2 regions of the Acidovorax sp. 69 genome follow, and region 1 is predicted to be linked to the other one. Evidence: predicted binding sites of a transcription regulator. Region 1 holds the regulator's gene; the other holds the start of a gene.
What was found. The regulator FliA, encoded in region 1, starts transcription of late flagellar genes. The targets are predictions, from matches to a motif close to CTAAAGTTTNNNNNNNNNNNGCCGNTA.
Positions count from the first base shown of each region.

Region 2: the regulator FliA is predicted to act here: its motif matches at 1,798-1,824, upstream of CLU85_RS06970 (flagellin).

Region 1 is NZ_PGEP01000001.1:752,235-757,749, reverse strand. Features, by position in the region: gene flhF (flagellar biosynthesis protein FlhF) at 1-1,071, shown strand, start outside; gene CLU85_RS03525 (hypothetical protein) at 1,064-1,861, shown strand; gene CLU85_RS03520 (RNA polymerase sigma factor FliA) at 2,025-2,741, shown strand; gene CLU85_RS03515 (hypothetical protein) at 2,806-3,180, opposite strand; gene flgM (flagellar biosynthesis anti-sigma factor FlgM) at 3,223-3,543, opposite strand; gene flgA (flagellar basal body P-ring formation chaperone FlgA) at 3,637-4,425, opposite strand; gene flgB (flagellar basal body rod protein FlgB) at 4,639-5,091, shown strand; gene flgC (flagellar basal body rod protein FlgC) at 5,121-5,515, shown strand, end outside.
Region 2 is NZ_PGEP01000001.1:1,498,657-1,504,171, forward strand. Features, by position in the region: gene CLU85_RS06960 (quinone oxidoreductase) at 1-818, shown strand, start outside; gene CLU85_RS06965 (DUF4743 domain-containing protein) at 815-1,648, shown strand; gene CLU85_RS06970 (flagellin) at 1,900-3,390, shown strand; gene CLU85_RS06975 (Na/Pi cotransporter family protein) at 3,473-5,128, opposite strand; gene lspA (signal peptidase II) at 5,439-5,515, opposite strand, start outside.

The DNA.
Region 1 (5,515 bases):
CGTATGCCCGCGCCGGTGGTGGCTCGGCACAACCCGCTGCGTACCATCCCGATGGATATTCCGCCGGAAGCCCCGCGCCGCCGGCCGGAACCAGCAAGCGCCCAACTGATCCAGTCCAACAACCAGCAAAGCGTGATGAACGAATTGCACGCTATGAAGGACTTGATCGAAGACCGCTTCAACACGCTGGCTTGGCTGGGACAGGCACGTCAGAACCCGATCCAGTCCAACCTCATGCTCAAGATGATCCGCGCTGGATACTCACCGTCACTGGCTCGCGCCGTACTCGAACGCATGCCAGAAGACCTGTCGGCCGGCGAATCGGTGCGCTGGCTGATGGAGGTGCTGGAGCGCAACCTCAAAACCGACCTGGCAGAACCTCCGCTCTATGAACAGGGTGGCATCTTCGCGATGGTGGGCTCCACTGGCGTGGGCAAGACCACCACCACTGCCAAACTCGCGGCCATGTGCGCCCGGATTCATGGCCCGGGCAGTGTCGGCCTGATCACGCTGGACACTTACCGTGTCGGTGCGCATGAGCAACTGCGCACCTACGGCCGTATGCTGGGCATCGTGGCCCATCTGGCGCATGACCGTGCAGCCTTGCAGGATTTGCTGGGGCTGCTCAGTGGCAAGAAGATGGTACTGATCGACACCACGGGCGTAGCACCTCGGGACCCACGCAAGCGTGACATGCTGGATGTGCTGGATCTGCCCAACGTCAATCGCCTGCTGGTTCTGAATGCCGGCTGCCATGGCGACACGCTGGACGATGTGCTGACATCCTTCAAGACCAATGGCTCACAACAAGCCATTCTTTCCAAGGTAGATGAGGCCGTCAAACTAGGCCCTGCCATTGATGCCTTGATTCGCCACCAGATGGTGCTGCGTGGCGTGACCAATGGACAGCGTGTTCCTGAAGACTGGGAACGCGCCGATGCGCACAAACTCATCAGCACCTCCATGCGCGCTCCGGCAAAGTCGGCGTTTGATCCGAAGGCGGCCGACCTGAACTTCTTCTTCTCACACTCTCCGGACACCATCAACGAAGGGGGGCTGGTCGATGCTTGATCTTGGCTTTCACCAAGCCGCCGGTCTGCACAGTTTCACCCCCCAGTCCGAGTTGCGAGTGCTCGCGGTTGCAAGCCAGGGCAATTCCGCCAACGGGCTGGAAACACTCTGGCAGATTTGCGCGAGCCTGCAACGGTTGGGCTATCCAGTCGTCGTACTCGATGGCACGGCACACGAGTCCGATGAGAGCCCTGGGTTGCTTCACCTGCTGCAACACGCTTCCTGGAACGAGGGCGCCAGCCTGAACATGGGCGCCACGGCGTCTTCGCTCGCGGTGATTCCCGCCGCCAAGGGACTGAACCACCTGAGCCGAAAAGCCTGGGACGCTCTACAGTCACCGATGGAAAGCCTGTTGCCCTACTTCAGAACTTATGGCCTCATGGTGCTGCACGCACCCGCGTCGACTTTGGGTCCCCTGCTCACACACACTGCCACGGTACCGCTGGTGGTCATGGGCAGTGGCGCTGCAGGCGTGATGGCCAGCTATAGGAGTCTCAAACAGATTGCCCTGCACACAGGCATGCCCTGCATGGTGGCTGCGTTGCTGCGGGGCAGCACAGCGTCAGAGCGTCGCAAAGCCCAGTCTCAGTTGACAACGTTACAAGCGTGCGCCGAACGCCATTTGGGCGGCCCCATCCGCACCACGACCATCGCGACACAGAGCCCCCAGGACCTACAACGCCTGGCCTTGCAACTGCTGGAAAATGCGGGCACCATGGGTGGATCGCTGACTGCGCTGCCGTCCAGCAACATGACAGGCACCCTCACGCATTTTGTCCGGAGCCACTGACTAGAGCGTGTTATGCATTTTTACGTATCCACGTTGACCCGAAACACAGCAGACCTCGCGGCAAGTCACGTGCCCGAAGGCTTGGGACGACATCGGGCGATAGCGCCCCAATGCGGCTCCGAAAGATCGCAAACACGTTCTACCAGTGCATAACACTCTTTCTATGTACACCGCCAAAGGCCAGCTTGATCGCGATGCCATGATCCGCCAGCATGTACCGCTGGTTCGGAGGATTGCGCACCACATGATCGCCAAGCTGCCACCCAATGTTGAACTGGATGATTTGATCCAGGTCGGCATGATCGGCTTGGCAGAAGCGCTTTCGCGCTACGAAGTCACTCAAGGCGTGCAGTTTGAGACCTTTGCCACCCAACGCATCCGTGGCGCCATGCTTGATGAGCTGCGGGAGGGCGACTGGATGTCCCGCAGTTCGCGCAAGAGCCAGAAAGACATTGAGCACGCGGTGCAGAGGCTGGAGCAGAAGCTGGGCCGTAGTCCGCTGGAATCAGAAATTGCCGGAGAGATGGGCATGGAGCTGGCGGAATACCAGAGCCTGCTCGGCAAAGTCCGCGGCACCCAACTGGTGTACCTGGAGGACATGACACACGGCAACGACGATGACGACGGCTTTCTGGACCGCCATGTCGCCGACAGCGATGCAGACCCGGTCGAACTGCTGCGTGACCATCGGCTCAAAGCATCGCTGGTCAATGCCATCAAGAGCCTGCCAGAACGCGAGCAGCACATCATGGGCATGTACTATGAGCATGACATGAATCTCAAGGAGATCGCCGCTGTGCTGGGCGTGACTGAATCGCGGGTCTGTCAACTACACAGCCAGTCGATTGCGCGGCTACGCGCCAAGATGCGCGCCCACTAAACCCCCTTTGATCCCGAAGACTTCCGGCCGAAACAAGCACTCCGGCTGAGAAGTTGAGCGTATTTCAGCCCGCCGAACGATAGATACGAGCCACACCGGGCTTGCTCGCGTGCGTGTTCAGACCATCGCCATAGGTGGATGCCGCATTGGACGGAGGCAACAAGCCGGCGGTCTGGCGATCGGTGATGGCAGAAAGACGTGCCAGGCTTTCGCGATGCACCACCAGCATGCCGCCGATGGCATCCATGCGTTTTTGCACCGACGCCGATATGGGAATACCACGAGCAGCAGACTGCTCTAAAACACGAGCAAACTGGGCCGCTGCGTCACGCAAAGCAGTGCTGTGTTGTTCCAGGGACTGGGGGTCCGCCGCTAGAAGGGCGGTGGAGACTTTATCGATCAGCTGCTCAACAGCCGAGAGGGATTCTTCCAGAGACATGGCGCATTGTGCGGTGGATCGCGCCCGTCTGCAAAGGAGGGCTCAACCCCGGGAGCGCGACAGGATTTCCTGGGCGTCGGACAACAACTTGTCCGCAATGGCTTCGGCATCCACCGAAAACTCACCCTTGTCAATGGCCGCACGCACCGCTTTGACTTTGCCCGCATCAAAATCACCCGTGGTACGCGACGTCTGGTCCAAAGCCCTTGCCGCCATCGACACCGTCACAGGCACACCGGCGGTTGACACAGCCAGTGCGTCTTTGGTGGCCCCTTCAGCAGCGCTTGCAGGGCTCTTGGCTTGCTTGGCAAGCCCTGTCTGCGCCAAGGCGCCCGGGAGTTCCGGTTTTTGACCAATCTTCATCGCTCTCTCCACCACCCCGTTTGATGTGGGGCACAGTAGCAATGTTTTCGACCCATTTCGCCGGGACTTTAGCCATATATCACGGCAGCGGTATTAAAGAGTGACGTCCACTGTCCCGCCGTCACTCACAATGCCACTAACAATTCGCCCATTATCCATGCGCACGCGAACAGTCTGCCCCACTGCACCGGCAGACAACGCCTGCCCCGCCGACGTGACGGCGTAACCCGGGCCCTGGGCCACCACCTTCACCTGCGCGCCGGCACGGAACAGCAAAGGCGCCTTGACCATCGCCTGGCGCAACGCCTGGCCCGCCACCAGTTGCCGTGCGGCGATCTGCCCCACCCACAGATCCGGGTTCGCCATGACGGGAGCGGACTCAGCCGCCCAATCGACCTCAGCTTCGATAGCGTCGTTGGGAGCCAGTATGGCTCCTGGAGCCACATTGCTGGTCAGGACCCAGGCCGGTCCAAACGCCTTGATGGTAACGGGCAGGAACACATTCCAAGCAGTGGCCCCGTCCACGCAGCGCAAGCCCAGGCGAGTGCGCCCCCACAAGCGGGAGCCCGCGGGCAAATATGGCTCCACGCGGGAACAGGGCGCAAGGCGCAAACGGGAATCCAGTGAGCCAACACTCACTTCCATACGCAGCGGTGATCCTGCAGCCTGGTTGCGCACCAACGCGTCATCCAGCCATCGCTGCGTCAGCGGCCCCAGATCGAGCACAGGATCGGTGGCCGTCTGCGCCTGCGCCGCGCCACCCCCCAGAACCACCGCCAAACCCAGACCGGCAAGACACAGGGCACGCAACACCCCGCCCGCGCGAATCCACACAGGCGAGAAAAATGAGTCCACAGAGCTAGGAATGGGGTTTGCTGGCATAGGGCCTCCTGGGCTTTTGGCGGCCTCCCCACTGGGGGCAAAGGCCATTTCACCCCAAGAACTATAGGCAGATGGGCAACTCCCAAAACCCGGAACTGCACATCCATTTCCACGCTCTTCGCGCTTTAGAAAAAAGGCACGGTTTCCATAATCGAGCCACGCCAAAAAGGACCTTCGGGCTGGCGCCTTTGCAACCGACGGTGTGAGGCAAACATGCTTGACAAGATGACCAACCAGCTGAATTTTCATGGCAACGCGCTCACGCTGCGTGCGGAACGTCAGCGCGCCATCGCCAGCAACATTGCCAATGCAGACACGCCTGGTTATGTCGCACGGGACTTCAAATTTGGCGACGCACTGCGCGAAGCCACGGGCACGGGTTCGGGATTTACCAGCCGCTCCACGGGTGGCTCGGTCGGCACCGCAGGCACAACCCTCACAGATCCTCGCCACATGTCATTGCCGAACGTTCAGACGAGCGCCAGCATCGACAAACAAGGCGCCTTGGGCTATGCCGTACAGACCCAGCCCAGCCTGGACAACAACACCGTGGATCTTGACCGCGAGCGCGCCAATTTCGTGGACAACGCGGTCCGTTATGAAGCCACGCTGCGCTTCATCAACGGCAACGCCAAAACCATGCTCAGCGCCATTCAAGGCCAATAAGCATTGCAGCGCAGAAAGCGAGTTACGCCATGTCCATGTTCTCCATCTTCAACGTGTCGGGCAGCGCCATCAGCGCGCAGTCGCAGCGCCTCAATGTGGTCGCCAGCAACCTGGCCAACGTCGATGCCGTCGCGGGACCGGATGGCAAGGCGTACAAGGCGCGTCAGGTCGTCTTTCAGACCGCTCCCATGGGTGCGGACAGCGCGGCAGGCGTGCGCATCAGCGGGATGAGCGAAAGCAATGTGCCCGGCCGACGTGTGCATGACCCGAGCCATCCGTCCGCCGATGAGCAAGGGTACGTCACGCACTCCAACGTCAATGCCGTGGAAGAGATGGTCAACATGATTTCGGCCTCGCGCTCGTACCAAAACAACGTCGAGGTCATGAACACGGCCAAGTCGCTGCTCCTCAAAACCCTGCAGAT
Region 2 (5,515 bases), 750 kb from region 1:
TGCCCGCCACCATCGGCATGGAAGGCGCGGGCGTGATCGAAGCCGTGGGCGAGGGCGTCGCGCACCTGAAGGTGGGCGACCGCGCCGCCTATGCCAGCAATCCGCCTGGCGCTTACTGCGAAGTGCGCGTGATGCCCGCCAAATGTGTGTGCAAACTGCCCGACGCCATCAGCTTCGAGACCGGCGCGGCCATGATGCTCAAGGGCCTGACGGCGCAGTACCTGCTCAAGAAGACCTTGCCCGTGGAAGGCCTGCAGCCTGGCGACCATGTGCTGTTCCACGCTGCTGCCGGTGGTGTGGGCCTGATTGCCAGCCAGTGGGCCAAGGCCTTGGGCCTGCAACTCATTGGTACGGCCGGGAGCGATGCCAAATGCCAACTGGCCCTGGCCAACGGTGCAGCGCATGCCATCAACTACAACACCGAAGATTTTGCGGCCCGGGTGAAGGAGATCACCGGTGGCAAGGGCGTGAAGGTGGTGTACGACTCGGTGGGCAAGGACACCTGGGACAAGTCGCTCGAATGCCTGCGCCCCTTTGGCCTGATGGCCAGTTTCGGCAATGCATCAGGCCCGGTGGCGCCGTTTGCGCCGGGCTCGCTGGGCGCCAAGGGTTCGCTGTACGTCACGCGCCAGACGCTGTTCACCCACATCGCGACGCGCGAGGCCACGCAGGCCATGGCCGATGAACTTTTTGCCGTGGTGGCCAGTGGGCAGGTGAAGATCCACATCGACCAGCGCTACCCGCTGGCTGATGTGCAGCAGGCGCACCGCGATCTGGAAGCGCGCAAAACCACCGGCTGCACCATCCTCACGCTGTGAACGCGGCTGTTCAGACACCCACGTTCGACCAGTGGCTGGCGGGGGCGCGCCAGGCGTCGCAGCAGCCCCCGGTCCAGCCACGCCAACCCCTGGTGGTGGCCGGGCAGGTGGTGGGCTCGGTGGCGTCAGGGTTTTTAAACCAAATCCGCCTTGAGCGCTTTATTCATAAGCGCTACCAGCTATCAGAAACAGAGCATTCTCCGGGCCGTGCATGGCATTTGCAGGCATCGTCCGCTGACACCACGGATGCCCTCAACACCCTGGCGGCCGCGCTGCGCGATGCGGGCCTGTGCGGCCCGTGGCGCGACGAGCAGCTGGCGGTGACCAACCCGGCGGGCGAGGTGGTCGGCACCGTGGAACGCGGGGCGGTGCGTGTGCTGGGCGTGGCCACCCGGGCCGTGCACCTGGTGGGCCTGGCGCCCGACGGCCGCATGTGGGTGCAAAAACGCGCGATGACCAAGCCCAACAACCCTGGGCTGTGGGACACGCTGATGGGTGGCATGGTCTCGGCCGCCGACTCACTGCCGCAGGCGCTGGCCCGCGAAACCTGGGAAGAGGCCGGTTTGCGGGTCGAGGCATTGGCCGACGTGGCCCACGGTGGTCAGGTGCTGTTCAGCCGCCCCAGCCGCGAGGGCGGTGGCGCGGGCTTCATGGTCGAGCGCATCGACTGGTTCTGCGCCCAGTTGCCTCAGGGCATGGAGCCCGACAACCAGGATGGCGAGGTCGAGCGTTTTGACCTGCTGCCTCTGGAGGTGGTGCGCGAGCGGGTGGCCCAGGGGGCGTTCACGCTGGAAGCTGGGCTGGTGATTGCGGGGTTTCTGGGGGTGTAGGCGCCGAGGGGTTCTCGGCAGGACCACGGCAAATTTTGCTTTTGATGGTCAATGGATTTCTTTCATGAAATTTGGATGACTATCAATCCTTGACTGCATGGCTGTGGTGATCCCTTGCACGGGTATATGCGCAGTGTCAGGAGATGTTCCTCAAGTTCGTTCCGCACCCGCCGAAAAACTCTTGAGCGCATTCCGCAGTGGCCCGCTCTACAGGCAGAAAAACGCCACCAGATACAGCGCGAGTAACCCGCATGGCATCCACCATCAACAGCAATGTTGCGTCCTTGACGGCGCAGCGTCACCTGGGCGCCAGCCAGGCCTCGCTCAACACATCCATCCAGCGCCTGTCCTCGGGCCTGCGCATCAACAGTGCCAAGGACGATGCGGCCGGCCTGGCGATTTCCGAGCGATTTACCAGCCAGATCAAGGGCCTGAACCAGGCGGTGCGCAACGCCAACGACGGCATCTCGCTGGCCCAGACGGCAGAAGGCGCGCTCAAGGCTTCGGGCGACATCCTGCAACGGGTGCGGGAACTGGCCGTGCAGTCAGCCAACGCCACGAACAGCGCGGGTGATCGGCAAGCCCTGAACCAAGAGGTCGGCCAATTGGTGGAGGAGTTGGGCCGCATTGCCCAGACCACCGAGTTCAATGGCCAGAAGTTGTTGGACGGTACCTTCGGTACGCAACAGTTTCAGGTGGGCGCCAATGCAGGGCAGACCATCGTGGCTGCGGGAGCCAACTTGCGAACCACCCAGTATGGCAACAACCGAGTGACGACGACCGGCCCCGGACTGCAGTATTCGCCCAACCATCCTTTTACGTTCAATGGGACCTTGGCCGGTGATACGGTGGCGATCAAGGGCAGTTTCGGTAGCGCCAATATCACCTACGCGGTCAATGCCTCGACCAAAGAGATCGCCGAATCCATCAATCAGGTGGCGGCGCAGACAGGCGTGCGTGCCACTGCGAAAACGGAAGTGGGTGTCACTTTCTCTGCGGTGGGTGATTACACGCTGGAGCTGCGCTCGGATGCCACCTCTGTGGAAACCGTGAGCTTTGGTGTCTCAGCCACGCAGGGGGCCAATGGGCTTTCATCGGCCACCGCAGCCATCAATGAGCGCACCAGTAAAACGGGCATCACGGCTACCTTGAACAGCGCCAGCAACGGCATCATGCTGACCAATGCGACCGGCAACAACATCATGATTGGTGAGGCCGTCACCAATGCGGGCGATGTGACGATGCAAAAGTTCGCTCGCGATGGCGACCAGGAACTCGTTGCGGTGGGGGCTCCTGTGACCATGCTGACGCCCAATGCTGCCAACTACAACTATGTGTCCAGCGGCTATCTGGTCCTGGATTCCGAAAAGTCTTTTGGTGTTGACGCCAACGGCGGTACCGCGATGGTGGACGCGAGCGCCACACTGCGCAAGGTTTCGGATCTGGATGTGTCGTCGGTACTGAAGGCCACGGACGCATTGCAGACAGCGGATTCGGCCCTGGCGTTCATCAACGGTGAGCGTGCCAAGTTGGGTGCCCTGCAGTCCCGGTTTGAGACTTCGATTGCCAACTTGCAGGTGACGTCCGAGAACCTGTCGGCCTCACGCAGCCGCATTCTGGATGCCGACTTTGCGGCCGAAACGGCCAACCTCTCCCGCTCGCAGATCCTTCAACAGGCGGGCACGGCCATGGTGGCCCAAGCCAACCAGCTGCCTCAGGGCGTGCTGGCGTTGCTGCGCTAACGCGGCAGTCGCGCCTCCAACGCGCTTGCATGGGTCCACACCCGCCCGCAACAAATGCGCGGCTTCTTGATGCTGCCGGTTCTCAAGCCTGGTCCACCATCGTCTTGAGCCGGCTGGGCGCCAGCGCCCCGGCAGACTCAAGAATCGGGTAGGCCACCGAGCACAGCAGCGAGTTGATGCGCTTGAGTTCGCTGATCAGGTCAATGTGCAGCGAGCTGGTCTCGATGCTCTGCACCGTGTTGTCCGACAGGCGCGCCAGGTGGGTGGCCGAGTACGCATGCTCCAGGTCGCGAAAGCGCGCCTTTTCTTCCAGCAGCTTTTGTGCATCGCGCACGCTGCCGTTGAGGAACACGCTCATCGCCAGCCGCAGGTTGTCGATCAGCCGGGCGTGCAGCTCGTTGATCTCTTCCATGCCGGCTTCGGAGAACTGGCGGCCCTTCTTGATCTTCTTGTCCTCGATGTCGATGAGCACACGCTCGATGATGTCGCCGATCTGCTCCATGTTGATCGTGAAGCTGATGATGTCGGCCCAGCGGCGGCCCTCGCGTTCGTCCAGGGCCTCGCGCGAGATTTTGGTCATGTAGTACTTGATGGCCGAATACAGGCCATCCACCTCGTCATCGAGCTTGCGCAGGTCTTCGGCGAGCTTGATGTCGTCAGTGCGAATCACCTTGTGCAGGCCCAAAAGCATGGACTCGACCACGTCGGCCTGGTGCAGTGCCTCGCGGGCGGCGCAGGAGATGGCGAGGGATGGTGTGGCCAGCGCGGAGGGGTCAAGGTGCTGGGGGCGGGTGCCTGCGGCCGCCTGTGTTTTTTCCACAGGCAGCAGGCGCTGCACAGTGCGGGCCACGGTCCCCGTGAGGCCGATGCAGACGATGCCCACCACCACGTTGAAGGCCAGGTGAAAGAGCACCACCAGTGCGGCGGTTTCGGGCACATAGGGGCGCACATGCTGCAGCCACAGGCCCGTGAGCGGCGTCATGATGACCACGCCGATGATCTTGAAGAACAGGTTGCCCAGCGGCACCTGGCGCGTCTGTACGTTGGCCTTCATGGTGGTCAGCACGGCCAGTACGCCGCTGCCCAGGTTGGCGCCCAGCACCAGGCCCAGCGCGACGTCGGCCGGGATGCCCCCCGAGCCTGCCAGTGCAGCGGTCAGCAGCACGGTGGCGAGGCTCGAATACGCCACGATGGCCAAAATGGCCCCGGTGAAAATCTCCAGCAGCAAATCGCTGGTCAGTGCGCCCAGCAGCGTGCGCACGGTGGGCGACTGGGTGAGGACCGTCGTCGACTCGGTGATGAGGCGCAGGGCTAGCAGCATCAACCCCAGGCCGATCAGCACCCGGCCCACGCGGCCCACGGCCGTGTCCTTGCGCGAAATGAACAGCACGACCCCCACAAAGATGAACAGTGGCGACAGCCACGACAAGTCCATCGAAAACACCACAGCCATCACGCTGGTGCCCACGTCGGCACCCAGCATGACCGCCAGCGCAGCAGGCAAACCCACCAGACCCTGGCCCACAAAGGACGAAACGATGAGCGCCGTGGCGGTGCTCGACTGAACCACCGCCGTGACCCCGATGCCGGACAGAACCGCAGTGAACCGGCTGCTGACGCTGTGCGCAATCAGCTGTCGCAGGTTGGCGCCAAACACGCGCAGGATGCCGGTACGCACCAGGTGGGTGCCCCAGATCAGCAGCGCCACGGCTGCCAGGAGATTGAGGAGATGCTTCATGAAAAACCGTTGTTTCTTCTTCTTGTGATCTGCGCCAAACATGGCATGGGGGCACCAGGGTGCTGAACCCCTGTCCATGACTCCCATTGTGTGGCGCATTCCCGGGTCGGCGGTGCCTGATTGCCTGCGCGGCTGTCAGCCCCTACCGCTGTACGCAAGAACTGCGCACACTGGTTGTCATAAAACTGACATATAAGCATACTCCTGATTCCATAGCGCGGGCGCAGATGCCCATGCGGCGATGGGGCGATAAAGCAAAACGGCCCGCGTCTGGCGGGCCGTTTTTGGGGGGCAGGCGGGATGGGCGCTGTCAGCGCTCGCGCCGCACCCGCAGAAGCTCATCCAGGATGAGGCAGGCTGCACCTACGCTGATGGCCATGTCTGCCA